One region of the Micromonospora humida genome, then DNA from elsewhere that is predicted to be linked to it. Evidence: riboswitches for the same ligand, from Rfam matches in the RefSeq annotation. Region 1 holds a riboswitch; each other region holds the start of a gene.
The links. Region 1 has a riboswitch for cobalamin ahead of JQX11_RS03640 (acyl-CoA thioesterase). Riboswitches for the same ligand answer to the same signal wherever they lie in the genome.

Region 1 (6,150 bases):
ATCGCCTCGGTCACCGTTGCCGAGCCGACCTTGACCGGCGCGGTGAGTGGGCCGTCCTCGACGGTAGCCCGCCACCCGGCCAGCTTGTGAACCGCAGCCGAGGTGATGGGCGTGGCCTCGGGCATCACGATGCGCACGCTCGTCGTCGCCGCTTCGGCGCGCTCGTTGGGCACCCGGAACGTCAGGGTGGTGAATCCACCTGGCGCGGCCTGGGCGGGGCTTACCGAGACGTGCGCCTGCGCCGGGCCGACCGGCGCGATCCCGACCGCCGCTCCCGCGAGCAACGCCAGGGCGATCCGTCCCGGTACATGCTGTCGCATCGTTCATCTCCTCCTGCTGGGCGTGCCTTCGCTGGCCTTCAGCGGCTATCGCACGATGTTCATCATGGTGGGGAGGCCGTCGGGTGGCGTGTGGGGGTGTGCCAGGCGATGTGGCCGTCCGGTCGCACCAGAAGGCCACCGGTGTCGTGCAGGCCGCACTGGTCGAGGAAGACCGTTCGCGCAGATGGCGACATCACGGTTGAGGTGGTGGACGGTCAGTGGAAACCCGACCTTCTGCTGCTCGGCCGCAGTCGAGGCCCAGGCCGCGTCGGGCCGGCGAGCAGGATGAAACCGTCGCCTGCGACCAGGTCGAGGGTGGACCGGGTCTGTTCCGGGTCGAGCCAGACGTGGGGGAGACGGTGGCCCGGCCGGCCGGTGGGGACGTAGTCGGCCACCGGATCCCCGGCAGGCGGGGCCGTGCCATCGGCGATGACGGCGGCGGAGGTGTAGTGGTGGCGAACACCGCCGGTCAACCACGGCCGGCTGCGGCCTGACAGCGGGGTCCCCGTGTCGCCCGACGGGCATGGGGACCCCGCGCAGCGCCGGCCGGGCCACGGCGGGCCGCCGATCCGGGGCCAGCCGTGGGACAGCGCGGTCATCCGCTGGTGGCCAGGCGGACACCCAGGGCGATGAAGGCCACCGCGCAGATCCGGCTGATCCGCCGCGACCACCGACCGTCGGTCACCCGGCCGGCGAACCTGCCCGCCCCGGCGCCGAGAGTGACATCGACGGTGAGTTGTATCGCGACGAAGATCGCACCGAGGAGCACCAACTGTGCCGTGACGTTACCGGTCGCCGGGCTGACGAACTGCGGCAGGAAAGCCACGCTGAACAGGATCATCTTGGGGTTGAGGAGATTGGTCACCAACCCGCGGAGGAATGCCCCGCCACCGCGGCTGTTCCGCTCCGCCGTGGTGGCGGCCGTCGCCCTGCCGTCGCGTAGGGCCCGAATCCCGAGGAAGATCAGATAGGCCGCCCCGGCCCAGCGGATCGCGGCGAACAACACCGGCGAGGCGGAGACCACGGCGGCGAGGCCACCGACCACCGCCGCCACATGTACCGCCTCCCCGGCCGCGACCCCGAGCGCGGCGACCGCGCCGGCCCGGGTGCCGTAGCGGGTGGCGTTGGCCAGGACGAACATCATGTCCGGCCCGGGAGTGATCATGAGGACGGCGATGGCGGCAAGGTAGCCGGCCAGGGTGGCCGCGGACAGTCCGAGCACCACTCAGCCCTCCTCTGCGCCGTCGAGCAACGCCCGCCGGAGAGCGAGCCGGTGCTCCCGCCGGATTTGCGCCTCCCGGTAACGACGCCGGTCACCATCGGTCTCCGGCAACAGTGGCGGTACAGCGCGCGGTTGACCGTCGTCGTCGACGGCGACCATCACCAGGTGGGCGGTGGCCACGTCGACCGGCGGCACCGCCCGGTCCCAACGGTCCGCGCTGACCTTGACGGCGACCTCCATCGAGCTGCGGCCGGCCCAGGTGATCCGGGCGTCGACGTGCACGACGTCGCCGACGCGTACGGCCCGCAGGAAGGCGGTCTCGTCGATGGCGGCGGTGACCGCCGGCCCGTCGGAGTGTCGGGCGGCGACCACTCCGGCGACGGAGTCGATGAGGTTGAGTATCCGACCGCCGTGGACGGTGCCCATCAGGTTGGTGTGGTGCTGGTCCATGATCTGCGACAGGGTCAGCCGTGACGCCGACGGGGGCCGGCCGGTGAGTGTGGTGCTCTCGTGCATGGTTCATCCGTCCTCGGGAAGCACACCGACCGACCAGCCGGCACGCACGTCGAGGACACGCCGCAGCGCATCACCCGCCCGACCCGCCCGCGAGGTCGACGGCAGCGCACCCACCTCGTGGATGCGCAGCGCGGGCAGGTCTTCGGACTCGTGGGCGTGATCCGGATCCCGGATCTCCTACTGGCCGTCGCTTCCCAGGCCGTGCGGCCCAGTGCTGATGACGGCGGTCGTTCCCACTCACCGCTGCGGGGCAGTCCCGGATTCCCACCGGGTTCCCTCTTACGACGCCCAGGCGTGACGAACGTCCGGGCGAACCAGCGCCACGAAGCAGCCTATCCGCGACCGGTCAGTCCGCCGGCCGCTGCGGGGCCTGATGTGACCCACCTCCCTGCCCGCCCTCCTCGGCGGTGGCGGGTGGCTCATCCAGCCCTCGGCGGGCAGGCGGGGCCACGCCTACGGCGGGACCCGGCACGTCCTGCGGTGCCGCCACCGGCGTTTCGGGTCGCGGCGTGGCCGTTGACGGTGCCGGCTGCGGCGCGGGCGCGGCGAAGGTGACCGGGGCGTCGAACGCGGCCCGCCGGGCGGCGCGCCGCAGGGCGGCCAGCACCGCCGGGCCGGCCAGCACGACCGCCACCGCCGTGGTGATCGCCCGCCCGGTGTCCCAACCGAACGTCGAGGTGACAGCCGTGAACACCGCGAAGCGGTGCAGATTGTCCAGCACCGGCGCACCGGCGACGTAGGAGAGTTGAGTGTCCGCGCCAAGGCTGAACGGCCAGAACCACAGGTTCATCAGTAGGCCGTAGCCGTAGGCGGCGAACGCACCGTAGCCGGCCAGGACAGCCACCTCGGCCCGGCCGCGTAACCGCGTAGGGAGCAGACCGGCACCGAGACCCACCCAGGAGGCGCACAGCATCTGGAACGGCAACCACGGACCCACCCCGGCGGTGAGCAGCGCGGAGGCGAACAGCGACGTCGAACCGAGGAGGAACCCGAAACCCGGCCCGAAGACCCGACCAGCGAGGACGAGCAGGAAGAACACGGTTTCGATGCCCGCGGTGCCGGCGCCCAGGGGACGCAGCGCGGCGTTGACCGCGGCGAGCACACCGAGCATGGCCAGGGCCTTGCTGTCGATGCCACCGGAGCTGAGTTCGGCCAGCACGAGCGCCACCAGCACCGGCAGCATGACGAGGAAGACCAGCGGGGCCTCACCCGTGCGAGCGGTGCTCTCGGGATGCGCGGGAATGAAGAACGGCCAGGTGAAGGTGGCCAACGCGGCGGCGGAGGCGAGGGCCAGCACCACGGCGGTGCGCGGCGCGATCCGCAGCACGCTCATGCCGGCTCCCGGGCCGGGCCCAGCACGGCGGTGACCTGCTCGACCGTCAGCCACGGCGCCGGGGCGAGCACCTTGGCCACCTGCGGGGCGAACGCCGGTGAGGCGAGCATGACCTCGGCCGTGGTGCCGTCGGCCACGATGTCCCCCTCGGCCATCACGACCACCCGGTCGGCGAGGGTCGCGACGAGCTCGACGTCGTGCGTCGCGACCATCACCGCCCGGCCGGCGGCGGCCAGCCCGCGAACCAGGGCGACGAACTGCCGCTTGGCGAGATAGTCCAGCCCTCGGGTCGGTTCGTCGAGCAGGACCACCGGTGGGGCGGCGGTGAGCTGCACGGCGAGCACGAGCGCCAACCGTTGCCCCTCGGACAGGTCACGGGGGTGCCGGTCGCCGGGCAGACCGGGGGCGAGCCGGTCGAGCAGGCTGCGGCAGGTGCCGGCCGCCGTGGCGGTCTCCCGGTCGGCCTGACGGCACTCGGCGTCCACCGTCTCCAGATAGAGCAGGTCTCCCGGGGTCTGCGGGACGAGTCCGACGTGCCGGCGGGCCTGACCGGCTGGCAGCTGCTTCGGGTCGACGGGGTCCCGCCCATCGCCGGCATCGACGGTGACGGTGCCCCGGTGGCGGGGACCGCTGCCCTGCACCGCCCAGAGCAGGCTCGACTTGCCGGACCCGTTGCGGCCCATCAACGCGACGACCCGGCCACGGTGCAGGTCGAGGTCGACGCCGGCCACGGCCACGGTGCCCGGATACCGCACGACGATCTTGCGGGCGGCCAGCACCGGGGTCGTGCCCGGAGCCGGCGGCGGGTCGGGAGGAGTCGTGTCGGCGAGCCGCTGGCGCAGGGCACCGGCCCGTCGGCGGGCGTCGCGGACCGACAGCGGCAGCGGCGTCCACCCGGCCAGCCGGCCCAGCTCGACCAGCGGCGGCGCGAGGTCGACGCCGGCCAGCACCGCCGCCGGTTCGCCGTCGACCACCCGGCCGTCGCCGGGCAGGTAGAGCAGCCGGTCGGCGTACTGCACGACCCGTTCCAGGCGGTGTTCGGCAAGCACCACGGTCACACCCAGGTCGTGCACCAGCCGGGTGACGGCGGCGAGGACGTCCTCGGCGGCTGTGGGGTCCAGGGCGGAGGTGGGTTCGTCGAGCACCAGCACCCGGGGGTGGGTGGTGAGGACCGCGCCGATCGCGACCCGCTGCTGCTGCCCACCCGACAGTGTCCGCAGCGGCCGGTGCCGCAGCTCGGCGATGCCGAGCAGATCAAGGGTCTCCTCCACCCGCTTACGCATCACCGCCGCAGGCAGGGCCAACTGCTCCATGCCGTACGCCAACTCTTCTTCGACGGTGTCGGTGACGAAGCCGGACAGCGGGTCCTGACCGACCACGCCGACGACGTCGGCGAGATCGCGGGGCGGGTGCCGGCGGGTGTCCCGACCGTCGACGGTGACGCTGCCGTGCAGGGTGCCGCCGGTGAAGTGCGGCACCAGCCCGTTGATCGCCCGCAGCAGCGTCGATTTGCCGGCTCCGGTGCGACCGGCGACCAGGCACAGTTCGCCCTCCTCGACCCGCAGGCTCACCTCACGCAGCGGCGGTGGACCGTCGTCGCTGTAGCGGACGGTCACCCGGTCGAAGGTGATCATGGGTGACCTCCGGGTACGGACGTGGCCGGGTCGCCGGTACGGGTAGGTGCCGCGACAGCGCTGCCCGATGTGCCCGCCGTCGGTGGTCGGGTCGACGGCGACCCGGTTGGTGGCGGGGCCAGCCACGCCGGCCCCGCCGCCGCGGTGACGGCGAGCAGCATCAGCGGCGTCACCTCGGGCCAGGTCAGCGGACTGACCGGCGGATAGAGCAACTCCGGGGTGACCGAGCCGGCGAGCAGCGTCAACGCGGCCGCGGCGATGCCACATCCGGCCACCAGCAGCTCGGCGGAACGCCACCGGTCCGGTCGGTAGCGGCTACGCCGTACCCGGCGACCGGCCAACAGCATTCCGGTCACGGCGACGACCAGGCCGGTGAGGAGCATCGGCAGACCCAGGTAGCCGGATCCGGTGGAGTCGAGCAGTCCGTATGTGCCGGCGCAGACACCGACCAGCCCACCGAGCACCAGGGCTCCCGTCGCGGCGCGCTGACCGGCCGGCACCGCCGCGGTGCGGCCGTAGCCGCGCGAGTCCATCGCCGCCGCCAGCGCCAACGACCGGTCCAGGGCATCGGCCAGCACCGGCAGGGCGATCCCCCGCAGCGCACGCATGCCCCGACCGGTCGCGCCGCGCAGCCGACGCGCCCGACGTACCCGCAGCACGCTCTCCACCAGTTGCGGCGCGACCGACAGCGCCACCACCACGGCGGTGCCCACCGCATACAGTGCCCCGGGCACCGCCTTGAGGAGCCGTTTCGGGTTGGCCAGCGCGTTGGCGGCGCCGAGGCAGACCAGCATCGTGGCCAGCCGCAGCCCGTCGTAGAAGCCGCCGAGGACCTGCTCGACGGCGACCGGCCCGAACAACCGGATGCCCGCCGCCCACTCGGGCAGCGGGATCTCCGGCAGCGACACCAGCAGGTGCTCGCCCTGCCCGCCACCGAAGACGATCCGGAACACCACCCGCATCGTGATGATCACCGCGCCGAGGACGAGGTACATCCGGAACGCCAGCGCCCATGGAGCATCGGTGCGTCGCCGTAGCACCGTCAGCGCGGCGACGGCGACGAGCAGCGCCAACAGCAACGGATTGGTGGTGTGGCTGGCTGCTGTGGCCAGACCGAGTGCCCAC
Region 2 (6,150 bases), 760 kb from region 1:
CCAGGTCGCCCTCGGTGGCCAGGTAGGTCTCCCGGAGGCGGTCCAGGGTGGTGGGGTCGGGGGCGGCCCACAGGCCGCGTTCGGCGGCCTCCAGGAGCCGTTCGGTGATGCCGCGCAGCGCCCACGGGTTGGACCGCTCCAGGAACTCCCGGGTCGCCCCGTCGAACAGGTACGCCTCGGCGAGGCGCTCGTACATCCAGTCGTCGACGACCCCGGCGGTGGCGTCGTAGCCGAACAGGTAGTCCACGGTGGCGGCCAGCTCGAACGCGCCCTTGTAGCCGTGCCGGCGCATCGCGGCGATCCACTTCGGGTTGACCACCCGGGCCCGGAACACCCGCCGGGTCTCCTCGCCGAGGGTGCGGGTGCGCACGTCGTGCGGCATCGCCGAATCGCCCACGTACGCGGCCGGGGCGGCCCCGGTGAGGTGGCGCACCATCGCCACCATCCCGCCGTGGTACTGGAAGTAGTCGTCGGAGTCGACGATGTCGTGCTCGCGGGTGTCCTGGTTCTTCGCCGCCACCGCGATCCGGGCGAAGGACCGTTCCATGTCGGCCCGCGCCTCCCGCCCGTCCAGGCCCCGGCCGTAGGCGTAGCCGCCCCAGACGGCGTACACCTCGGCCAGGTCGGCGTCGGTACGCCAGTTGCGGGCGTCGATCAGCGGCAGCAGCCCCGCCCCGTACGCCCCGGGTTTGGAGCCGAAGATCCGGGCGGTGGCCCGCCGCTCGTCGCCGTGGGTGGCGAGGTCGGCGGCCACGTGCGCGCGCAGGTAGTTGTCCCCGGCCGGCTCGTCGAGGGCGGCGACCAGCCGTACCGCGTCGTCGAGGAGGGCGACGACATGCGGGAACGCGTCGCGGAAGAAGCCGGAGATGCGGACCGTGACGTCGACCCGGGGCCGGCCCAGTTCCGCCACCGGCACCACCTCGACGCCGGTGACCCGCCGCGACCGGTCGTCCCACACCGGCCGGCAGCCGAGCAGGGCCAGCACCTCGGCGATGTCGTCGCCCTGGGTACGCATGGCGCTGGTGCCCCACACGGTCAGCCCGACCGACCGCGGGTACTCCCCGGTGTCGGCGAGGTAGCGGGCGAGCAGCGAGTCGGCCAGCGCGACCCCGACGTCCCAGGCGTTGCGGCTGGGGATCGCCTTCGGGTCGACGGAGTAGAAGTTGCGGCCGGTGGGCAGCACGTTGACCAGCCCCCGGGTGGGCGACCCGGAGGGTCCGGGCGGCACGAACCGGCCGTCGAGCGCGCCGAGGGTGTGGGTGATCTCGTCGGTGGTGCGGTCCAGACGGGGCACCACCTCACGGGCGGCGAACCGCAGCACCTCGGCGGCGTCGGGGCAGGACCCACCGGTCACCTCCGCGACCACCGGGTCGGCTCGGTCCGGATCCCAGCCGAGGGTCTCCATGCCGAGGACGAGCCGCCGGGCCAGCCCCTCGATCAGGTCCACCGCGTCGGCGGCGGTGACCGCCGGCCCGTCCACGACGTCGGTCAACGCCGTCGGCACCGCCACCCGCGCCCCGGGCTCGGCGAGCAGCGCCTGCTCGTCCAGGCCGTAGCCGGCGGCGAGGGCCTGCCGCAGGCCGGGCAGCGCCCGGCTGCCGCCCCACACCTGCGGTGCGCGTAGCACGGCCAGGACGAGGTTGACCCGGGCCTCACCGGTGGGCACCCCGGCCAGGATGTGCAGCCCGTCGCGGATCTGCACGTCCTTGACCTCGCACAGGTAGCCGTCGAGGTGCAGCACGAAGTCGTCGAAGTCGTCGGCGGCGGGCATCGCCTCGGTGTGCAGGTCGTGGTGGAGTTCGGCGGCGCGCACCAACTCCCAGATCTGCCCCCGGACCACCGGCACCTTCGCCGGGTCGAGGGCCTGCACGGTGGCGTACTCGTCCAGCAGCTGTTCGAGTTTCGCCAGTTCGCCGTAGGTCTCGGCGCGGGCCATCGGGGGCACCAGGTGGTCGACCACGACGGCGTGCGCCCGCCGCTTGGCCTGGGTGCCCTCGCCGGGGTCGTTGACGATGAACGGGTAGACCAGCGGCAGGTCACCGAGGACGGCGTCGGGGGCGCAGTCGGCGGCCAGGCCGAGTCCCTTACCGGGCAGCCATTCCAGGGTGCCGTGTTTACCGAGGTGCACCACCGCGTCCGCGCCGAAGCCGCCGTCGGCGACCGGCGCAGCCAGCCACCGGTAGGCGGCCAGATAGTGATGGCTGGGTGGCAGGTCGGGGTCGTGGTAGATGGCGATCGGGTTCTCGCCGAAGCCGCGCGGCGGCTGGATCAGCAGGGTGACATTGCCGAACCGCAGCCCGGCCAGGACGATGTCCCCGTCGTCGGTGTAGAGCTGGCCGGGTGGCTCACCCCAGTGTTCCCGCATCCGGTCCCGCAGGTCGACCGGCACCTGGTCGAACCAGCGCCGGTAGGTGTCCCCCGGCACCCGGGCCTCGGCGGCGGCCAACTGTTCCGGGGTGAGCCACTCGACGTCGTGGCCCCCGGCGGCGATCAACGCGTGGATCAGCGCGTCCCCGTCGGTGGGGGGCGGCGCGTCGCCGAGGTGGTATCCGGCGTCGGCGAGGGCGGCGAGCAGCCGGACCGCCGAGGCGGGGGTGTCCAGGCCGACGGCGTTGCCGACCCGGGAGTGCTTCGTCGGGTAGGAGCTGAGCACGACCGCCACCCGCTTCGTGGCGTTGGGCAGGTGGCGCAGCCGGGCCTGCCGGACGGCGATCCCGGCGACCCGGGCGGCCCGCTCGGCGTCGGCGGCGTAGACCGACAGCCCGTCGGCGTCGATCCGCTTGAACGAGAACGGCACGGTGACGATCCGACCGTCGAACTCGGGGATGGCCACCTGCATGGCCGCGTCCAGCGGGGACAGCCCGGCGTCGCTGGCCGCCCACTGCTCCCGGGTGCTGGTCAGGCAGAGCGCCTGGATCACCGGCACGTCGAGGGCGGCGAGCGCGCCGACGTCCCAGGCGTCCTCGTCGCCCCCGCCGGAGGCGTCGGCGGCGACCGTCCCCCCGGCGGCGAGGACGGTGACGACGAGCGCGTCGCAGCGGGCGAAGAGGTCCAGCGGCCCGTCGCCGGGGGTGAGCCCGCGCAGCGATCCGCAGAAGATCGGCAGCGGTTCGCCGCCGGCCGCGTCGACCGCGTCGGCCAGGGTCTGCACGAAACCGGTGTTGCCGGCCAGCGCGTGCGCCCGGTAGAACACGATCCCCACCGTGGGCCGCCCGCCGCCGTCCTGCCGCCCGGCCGGTCCGGCCACCGGGTCCGCCCCGTCGACCGGGGTGGACGGGCGGTGGTGGTCGAGGATGCCGTAGGGCGGGGTGGGGGTGGGCGGGTCGAAGCCCTCACCGGTGAGCAGGACGGTGTCGGAGAGGAACCGGGCGAGCTGGGCGAGGTTGTCCGCGCCCCCTTCGACCAGGTAGGACAGCGCTTCGGTGGCCACCCCGGAGGCCACCGTGGAGGCCGCCATCAGCTCCGCGTCGGGCACCGCCTCGCCGCCGAGCACGATCGTGGGGACGCCGGAGCCGAGCACCGCCGCGAGGCCGTCCGGCCACGCCTGCCGCCCGCCGAGCAGCCGTACGACGGCCAGGTCGACACCGTCGAGCAGGGCCGGCACGGCGGCCACGTCGACCCGGGTGGGGTTGGCGAGACGGTAGTCGGCGGCGCTGGCGCGGGCGGCGAGCAGATCGGTGTCGGCGGTGGACAGCAGCAGGATGCGCACGTTCGGCTCCGGAGAGTGACGTCCGGCTCGACCACGGGGCCGGGCCGAGCGGGGCGGGAGGGACGCCGGTCAGCGGCGGCGGAGGTCCGACGTACCCCGCCGGCGGCGGGGCACCCGGACCGGCCGTCAGCGGTACGTGGCAGGCCGACCGCCCCGGCGACGGCCGGCGACGGTGGGAGAGGTGGGAGCGCGCGGCGGCGCGGGCTCGACGGTGATGCGGAAATCACCGACCGTGATCGGGTCGGCAGTGACGCTGTGCGTCATCGGGTCCTCCTCGGGTGTCCACGCCCTGGGGTTCTCCGACGGCCGAAGTATCCTGGCTCCCGGATCGACGCTCACCCCCGGCCTTCCAACCGTGCACGCACGGTCGTGACCCACGAGGGGGGATCGCTCCCCGGTGACAGTGGCGGGACCGCGTCGGAATCGCACCGACTTCCTTCACTGCCGTCAGGCCGCGAATGCTGCCACACTCCTCACCCCGAGGTCAACGGCGGCCACCGGCCCCGCGACGGCGCGGAACTGGGCGGCACGGAGCTGATCCGGGCGGCACGGCCCTGGTCGGTCGGGACACCTCTCTCGCACGCTGTCGAGCTGATGATGTCAACGACTCGGGACCGGCACGGCCGACCTGACCGGACGGTTGGCGCGCCGGGTAGGGCCCCCCGACACGCCGGGGCCGGGGCAGCCTGAGGGCGGCGGCCCCGGCCCGGTGCCGCGGGGCCGCCCCCTCCGGTGCCGCAGGCCCTCCGGTCACAGGCCCATCCGGTGCCGCGCCACCCCGGCCACCCCCGACCTGGCGGTACGGGTCGTCCCACCCGGCGGGGCCGATCCGTCGCCGTCATCAGCTCGAAAGGGCCCGCGACGACATACCCCCACACCCCTGCCCCGCAGTGGCAGGCGACCGGGGCGGCCGGCGGTCGCACCCGCCGCCGTGGCCGCACCCCCACGGACCCACATCCCACGGACCCACATCCCACGGGCCGACATCCCACGGGGGCCACCACCCCGCCACGCCGCACGCGCGGCTGCGGGGTCAGCGGAGGCGACGCTCGGGGTGGGCCCGGTTCCAGGCCCGCATCCGCTCCGGGTATCCGGTCTTCGCCGCCTCGTAGAGGGGCACCGCGTGCCGGTGGGCCAGCTTCGCCGCCGTACGTGGGGAGCCGGTACGGCGGCGGATCCACTCCCCGTCGTGCGCGATCGCCACCACCGTGGTGTCGGTGGCGGTCGTCTCGGGTTCGAGATAGAACTCCACCCCCCGGTGGGCGGCCACGAAGTCCGCCAGCGCGGTCAGGTCGTCCCGGGTGGCCTCCCGGTCGAGCTTCGTCGGGATGCCCTCGTCAGCCCGGGTCCGTCGGCTGAACCAGCCCATCTGCCCGTCCTCTCCTCGGCGTCCCTCCAGTGGAGCACCCCCACCTGGAAGGGCGCTGCGAACCCGGTGACAGCCGGCTGAGCGGCCCGTTCACCGCCGGTCGAGGGCGGCCAGTTCGTCGGGGGTGAGTCGCAGCGCGGCGGCCGCGACGTTCTCGGCGAGGTGGGCCGGGTCACCGGTGCCGGGGATGGCCAGTACGTGCGGGCCCTGGTGCAGCGTCCAGGCGAGGCGTACCTGCTGCGGGGTGGCGTCGTGGGCGCGGGCGACGGCGTGTACGGCCGCGCCGTGGTCGGTGCGGGCCCCGCCTTCGCGGTTGCCGCCGGTCAGGGAGAAGAACGGCACGTAGGCGATACCCCGGGCACCACACTCGCGGACCATGGCGTCCTGGTCGCCGCGGTTGTCCAGCGCGTAGTTGTTCTGCACGCAGACCACCGGGGCGATGGTCTGCGCCTCGTCGAGGTGGTCGAGGCGGACGTTGGACAGACCCAGGTGCCGGATCAGGCCGGCGTCGCGCAGCTCGGCCAGCGCGCCGAAGCGTTCGGCCACGGAGTCCGGCGCGGGCCGCTTGACGATCCGCAGGTTGACCAGGTCGAGGTGGTCGCGGCCGAGCCGGCGCAGGTTCTCCTCCACCTGGGCGCGCAGCTGCGCCGGGCTGGCCTCCTCGTGCAGGCCGGTCGTCGGGTCGTCCCGGAAGCCGACCTTGGTGGCGACGACCAGCCCTTCCGGGTACGGGGCGAGCGCGGCGCGGATCAGTTCGGTGGCGTACCTGGCGGGGCCGGTGCCGACCTTCAGGGTGCCGCCCGGCGAGACGTAGAACGCGGCGGTGTCGATGTGGTCGACCCCCAGTTCGACGGCCCGGCGCAGGACGCGCAGCGCCCGGTCCCGGTCGGGGTGGGCGGTGATCCGCATCGAGCCGAAGCCCATCCGGTGCACGGTGCGGTCACCCAGGGTCCAGCGGCCCGCCGCTGCGGCGGTGATCTCGGTTGGCATCCGGCGACCCTAGCCAGCGGCGGTGGCCCGGCGTAACGGCCGCGCACCCGATACCGGCCGGGGCCGACGACTGTTAGATTTT
Region 3 (6,150 bases), 190 kb from region 1:
GTCCGTGACCGGGGTCGGGCCCGGGTCGAGGCGGCGGTCGCGGCACTCGGGCCGGACCCGCAGCCCCGGCTGCTGCTGCGCACCCTGCTTGCGGCGTTGCTGCCGCTGGACGAGGCGGCGCGCGAGGACGGGCGGGTGGCGTTGGCGTTCCTGTCCTGGACCGCACTGCACCCGGCGGCTGCCCCCGGCCTGCGGCCGGACACCGCGCAACTGGTGGAGTTCATCGCCGGGCTGCTGCCGCGTGCACCGGCGTCGGACGCTGCGGCGGGACTGCTGGCGCTGGTGGAGGGGCTGGGGGTGTACCTGCTCGGCGGGCAGTACACCCCGGTGCAGGCGACCGCCGCCCTCGACCACCAGTTGGACCTGCTCTTCACCTGACCGGAGGCTGTCTCGCCGGGTCGGCGGTGCCCCGGTGCCCACCGTTCGCCGTGCGGGTGCGGCCGACCCGTGTAATCCTCTGTGGACAGTGATCGTCACCTATCGACAGGGGACTTCCATGCGATCTCGGCTCCTCTCCATCGCCTCCGCGCTGACGCTCGCGGTGAGCGGCTCGGTGCTGGCCCTGATACCCGCCAGCCCGGCCAGCGCCCACTGCGACGGCCACGGGCAGCACCCGGACCGCTACAGCGGGGGCGGAATCTCGTGGGGCGACGGGACCTACATCCACGCCTACCCGCACCGGGACTGCCAGTCCAGGGGCCAGGGTTATCCCAGTCAGAACATCGACGTGCACTGCGCCACGCTGACCGGCGACCTGTGGTTCTTCGTCCGCAACACCTCCACCGGGATCAACGGGTGGGCCCGCCGGGACGCGCTGCGCTTCTCGCAGACCGTCACCATCGCCGACTGCTCCAACGGGCTCGCCCCGCACCGCGTCGCCTGACCGGGGCTGCCGGCCCGGCACGGCGTGCCCCTCGACGTTTCGAGCGGTGCGCAGGTGTGACGGGACCCGGCAGCCCGGGGTGGACGGCAACCGCGTCCACCCCGGGCAGGCCGGCCCCGCAGGTCGACCCGACGGCGTCAGGTCAACAGCGCCGGGCGCAGCTCACCACCCACGTTGATCGTGCCGACGACCCGGTCGCCGGTGAGGTCGAAGACGTCGACCGCCCGGTTGGTGCGCATGAGTTCCCGCACCGACGGCGGCAGCGACGGGGGTTCCTTCATCGCCGCCCGGACGTCGCGGGTGGTGGAGATCAGCCGACCGACCAGCGACGCCCCGTCGTGGTCCACCCGCACCCGGCCGTACTCCCAGCCGCAGGTGGTCAGGTCGAGCACCTCGAACAGGCGGGCGAGCAGCGGATGGGGGTCGGTCGCCCGGACGAACTGCGCCGCCCGGGTGCCGACGACCGTGGTGGCGGCGGCGACGTGCACGTACGGGTGCAGGCCGCCCGGCAGCGCGAACAGCGGCCAGTGCAGCCGGCCACCGGCCTCGCGCCACAGTGGCCGGTAGTTGCGCCGGTCCACCGGGAACCGCTGACCGGTACGCCGGTACAGCTCCGTCGTCTGGGCCAGCAGGTCCGCGTGGGCCGCGTCGGCGAACTCACCGACGATGCCGGCCGCCACCGCCAGGCCGTCGCCGTCGTCGAGCAGCCCGACCATCGCCGCCACCTGCTCGGCAGGTCGGACGGCCAGGTGGGCGCCGAAGCGCTGCCGCACCTCGGCCGACAGCGCCGCCTGCCGGACCGGATCCTCCTGGACCTGCCGGCCCCCGCCGCCCAGCACCCGCCCGAGCCATCCCATGTCGCCTCGTCTCCGCCGCCCTCACCGACCGCAGCCATGCTAGTGCGGCCCGGCGTCAGAGACAGCGCACGCCGGTCAGTTCCTCGGCCGCCGTCCACAGCCGCCGGCCGACGGCGGGATCGGTGGCCTCCCGGCTGGCCCGCACCTCGGTGACCGGCCCCCAGGTCTGGAAGAACCGGGCCGGGCCGAAGAACTGGCCGCCGTGGACCTGCGGGTCGGTGGCGGCGCGCAGTTGGGGCAGCGCACCCTGCTCGACCGGCTGGGTGGCCAGCAGGCCGAGCCGGGCGATCACCCGGCCGCGCCGACCCTGGTGGGACCAGGCCCGGGGAGTCAGGTTGGTGCGGGTGACACCGGGGTGGGCCAGCACGCTGATCACCGGCGACCCGGTGGCGCGCAGCCGGCGGTCCAGTTCGATGCCGAAGACGGTGGTGGCGAGCTTGGACCTGCCGTACGCGGTGGAGCCCCGGTAGCCGCGCTCGCCCATCAGGTCGGTGAAGTCCAGGTGTGCGTTGCGGTGGGTGATCGAGCTGAGGCTGACCACCCGGGCCGCCCGCGCCGCGGCCAGGTTGCCCAGCAGCAGGCCGGTCAGCGCGAAGTGGCCCAGCAGGTTGGTGGCGAGGTGCAGCTCGTGGCCGTCCACGCTGGTGCGGCGCGGGCCGAGCAGCACCGCGCCGGCGTTGTTGACCAGCAGGTCGAGCACCGGACGGTCGGCGGCCAGGGCCGCCGCGAACTCCCGTACCGAGGCCAGGGAGGCGAGGTCCAGCTCGCGTACCTCGACGTCGCCGCCCATGCCGTGGGCGGCCCGCCGGCCGGCGGCGGTGTCGCGCACGGCGAGCACGACCCGGGCGCCCCGCCGGGCCAGGGCGGTGGCGGTGACCAGGCCGAGGCCGGAGTTCGCGCCCGTCACGACGGCGGTGCGGCCGTGCTGGTCGGGGATGTGGTCGGCGGTCCAGGTCATCTGCTGCTCCCTGACGGTCGGATCGGACCACCGACGCTAGGGCCCGACCGGGCGGGGCCGGTCGTACCCGGTTGCCTAGGTCCCGCAGACCTACCCACGCCGGTCCGGGCCGCGCCACACTGGCGACATGACCCGTCCGTACGCCCGTGAACTCGGTGACTTCCTGCGTGCCCGGCGCGCCCGGTTGCACCCCCGGGACGTCGGCCTGGAGCCGGGTGGACGACGCCGGGTCACCGGGCTGCGCCGCGAGGAGCTGGCGCTGCTGGCCGGGTTGAGCACCGACTACTACCAGCGGATGGAGCAGGGCCGGGAGGTGCGCCCGTCCGACGACGTGCTGGACGGGCTCGCCGCCGCGCTCGGCCTCGACGACGCGGAACGCCGGCACCTGTTCACCCTGGCCCGCGCCGCCCGCCGGCCGACGCCCGCCCGGGTCGACCACGGCCCGGAGCGGGTGCCGGAGAGCACCAGGCGGCTGCTGCGGGTGCTGGACACCCCGGCGGTGGTGCTCGGCCGGCACCTGGACCTGCTCGCCTGGAACGCGTGGGCGGTGGCGCTGCTCGGCGATCCGGCGGACCACCCGCCGGACCGGCTCAACATGCTGCTGCTGATGTTCGACGAGGCGGCGACCCCGGTGCGGCGCTGCGCGTCCTGGGAGCAGCAGGCCATGGACTACATCGGCATGATGCGCGCCGCCGTGGCCACGGACCCCACCCACCCCCGGGCCACCGCCGTCGTCGGTGAGCTGAGCATCCGCAGCGCCGAGTTCCGGCGGCTGTGGGCCCGGCACGACGTGCGCGGGTCGGTCAGCGGCACCAAGACCTTCCAGGTCCCCGAGGTCGGTGACATCGTCCTGGACTGGGACACCTACCCGCTGCCCGGAAACCCCGGCCCGGTCATGCTGGTCTTCACCGCCGAGCCCGGCAGCGCCGACGCCGACGCGCTGCGGCTGCTGGCGTCACTGCGGGCCACCGGGCGGTCGGATGAGAGTTATCCGACACACCGACGCGACATCTAGTGTTGCCTCTCCCCCATCTACGCCATATATGGTGTGCCACGCAGCTGGTTCGGCCGGGCCCGGTGGTCCGGTCGAGGCAACAGGGAACCCGGTGGAAATCCGGGACTGCCCCGCAGCGGTAAGTGGGAACGACCGCCGTCATCGAGCACTGGACCGCGAGGTCCGGGAAGCGACGGCCAGTAGGCGACCGACCCCGGTCACGCCCACGAGTCCGAAGACCTGCCAGTGCGCCGTGCGCTGCTGCGCGCGGCGGTCGGAGGTCGCGCGGGACGACCGACGCCAGCACCCGGGCCGGCCGCCGTGCCGCGCCCGTCGGCGTCCTCCCGCGTCCCGATGGCCATCGGTGACAGCGAGGAGAGGTCATGACGAGCACAGCGCAGAGCCCACCGTCCGACGTCGACGGCGCGCAGCCACGCCGGCCCGCGATGCGGGTCCGCAAGCGCGACGGCGACACCGAGCCGGTGGACGTCAACCGGATCGTCACGGCCGTCGCCCGGTGGACCACCGACCTGGACGAGGTCGACCCGCTGCGGGTGGCCACCAGGACGATCAGCGGCCTCTACGACGGGGCGACCACGGCCGAGCTGGACAAGCTGTCGATCCAGACGGCGGCGGAGCTGATCGGCACGGAACCGCAGTACTCCCGCCTGGCGGCCCGGCTGCTGGCCGCCTACGTGGACGAGGAGGTACGTGGGCAGGAGGTGACCTCGTTCAGCGAGTCCATCCGGTACGCCCACGGCCTCGGCCTGATCGCCGACGACACCGCCGCGTTCGTGGCCCGGCACGCACGCCAACTCGACGACGCCGTCGACCCGGCCGGTGACCTGCGGTTCGAGTACTTCGGGCTGCGTACGGTGGCCGACCGGTACCTGCTGCGGCACCCGCAGTCGCGGCTGGTGGTGGAGACCCCGCAGTACTGGCTGCTGCGGGTGGCCTGCGGGCTGTCCACCACGCCCGACGAGGCGGTCGGGTTCTACCGGTTGATGTCGTCGCTGGCCTATCTGCCGAGTTCCCCGACGTTGTTCAACTCGGGCACCCGGCACACCCAGATGTCGTCGTGTTTCCTGGTCGACTCGCCGCGCGACGAGCTGGACTCCATCTACGAGCGCTACCACCAGGTGGCGAAGCTGTCGAAGTTCTCCGGCGGCATCGGCATCTCCTTCACGCGGGTGCGCGGCCGGGGGGCGCTGATCCGGGGCACCAACGGCCGGTCGAACGGGATCGTGCCGTTCCTGAAGACCCTCGACGCCGGGGTGGCGGCGGTCAACCAGGGCGGCCGGCGCAAGGGGGCGGCCTGCGTCTACCTGGAACCCTGGCACCCGGACGTCGAGGAGTTCCTGGAGCTGCGGGACAACACCGGTGAGGAGGCCCGGCGCACCCACAATCTCAACCTGGCCAACTGGATCCCCGACGAGTTCATGCGCCGGGTCGAGGCCGACGGCGACTGGTCGCTGATCGACCCGTCGGACGCCCCGGAGCTGCCCGACCTGTACGGCGAGGAGTTCGACGCCGCGTACCGGGTCGCCGAGAAGAAGGCGGTCCGCACGGTGAAGGCCCGGGACCTGTACGGGCGGATGATGCGCACCCTGGCACAGACCGGCAACGGGTGGATGACGTTCAAGGACCCGGCGAACCGGCTGTCCAACCAGACCGGCGTGCCGGGCAACACGATCCACCTGTCCAACCTGTGCACCGAGATCCTGGAGGTCAACAGCGACACCGAGACGGCGGTGTGCAACCTCGGCTCGGTCAACCTCGGCGCGCACCTCACCGCCGACGGCGTCGACTGGGACAGGCTGCGCGCCACGGTCCGTACGGCTGTGGTGTTCCTGGACCGGGTGATCGACATCAACTACTACCCGGCCGAGCAGGCGGCGGCGTCGAACCCGCGCTGGCGGCCCGTCGGGCTGGGGCTGATGGGGCTGCAGGACGCGTTGTTCGCGCTGCGGCTGCCGTTCGACTCGCCCGGTGCCCGGGAGCTGTCCACCCGGGTCCAGGAGGAGATCTTCCTGACCGCTCTGGAGACCTCGACCGGCCTGGCCGAACGGTTCGGCGCGCACCCGGCGTACCCGCAGACCCGGGCGGCCCGGGGTGACCTGCACCCGGACCTGTGGGGGGTCGAGCCCACCCAGACCGCGCGGTGGGCGGCGCTGCGCACCCAGATCGCCGCGCACGGCCTGCGCAACTCGCTGCTGGTGGCGATCGCCCCGACCGCCACGATCGCGTCGATCGCCGGCTGCTACGAGTGCATCGAGCCGCAGGTGTCCAACCTGTTCAAGCGCGAGACCATGTCCGGCGAGTTCCTCCAGATCAACACCTACCTGGTACGCGAGCTGAAGGCGCGCGGCCTGTGGACCTCGGAGATCCGCGACCGGATCAAGCGGGCCGAGGGTTCGGTGCAGGGCATCGTCGACCTGCCCGCCGAGGTGCGGGAGTT

Region 2: another riboswitch for cobalamin. It lies ahead of cobN (cobaltochelatase subunit CobN); the one in region 1 lies ahead of JQX11_RS03640 (acyl-CoA thioesterase).
Region 3: another riboswitch for cobalamin. It lies ahead of JQX11_RS02825 (ribonucleoside-diphosphate reductase subunit alpha); the one in region 1 lies ahead of JQX11_RS03640 (acyl-CoA thioesterase).

The regions. Positions count from the first base shown of each region.
Region 1 covers NZ_JAFEUC010000001.1:884,529-890,678, reverse strand. Annotated here, with positions in the region: gene JQX11_RS03650 (YcnI family copper-binding membrane protein) at 1-320, opposite strand, end outside; gene JQX11_RS03645 (LysE family translocator) at 916-1,545, opposite strand; gene JQX11_RS03640 (acyl-CoA thioesterase) at 1,546-2,058, opposite strand; cobalamin riboswitch at 2,175-2,392, opposite strand; gene JQX11_RS03635 (ECF transporter S component) at 2,405-3,391, opposite strand; gene JQX11_RS03630 (ABC transporter ATP-binding protein) at 3,388-5,025, opposite strand; gene JQX11_RS03625 (CbiQ family ECF transporter T component) at 5,022-6,150, opposite strand, start outside.
Region 2 covers NZ_JAFEUC010000001.1:125,610-131,759, forward strand. Annotated here, with positions in the region: gene cobN (cobaltochelatase subunit CobN) at 1-3,709, opposite strand, end outside; cobalamin riboswitch at 4,019-4,148, opposite strand; gene JQX11_RS00580 (hypothetical protein) at 4,743-5,078, opposite strand; gene JQX11_RS00585 (aldo/keto reductase) at 5,169-6,068, opposite strand; gene JQX11_RS00590 (MFS transporter) at 6,142-6,150, opposite strand, start outside.
Region 3 covers NZ_JAFEUC010000001.1:691,618-697,767, forward strand. Annotated here, with positions in the region: gene JQX11_RS02800 (TetR/AcrR family transcriptional regulator) at 1-378, shown strand, start outside; gene JQX11_RS02805 (hypothetical protein) at 497-883, shown strand; gene JQX11_RS02810 (hypothetical protein) at 1,021-1,740, opposite strand; gene JQX11_RS02815 (oxidoreductase) at 1,796-2,698, opposite strand; gene JQX11_RS02820 (helix-turn-helix transcriptional regulator) at 2,826-3,713, shown strand; cobalamin riboswitch at 3,741-3,954, shown strand; gene JQX11_RS02825 (ribonucleoside-diphosphate reductase subunit alpha) at 4,076-6,150, shown strand, end outside.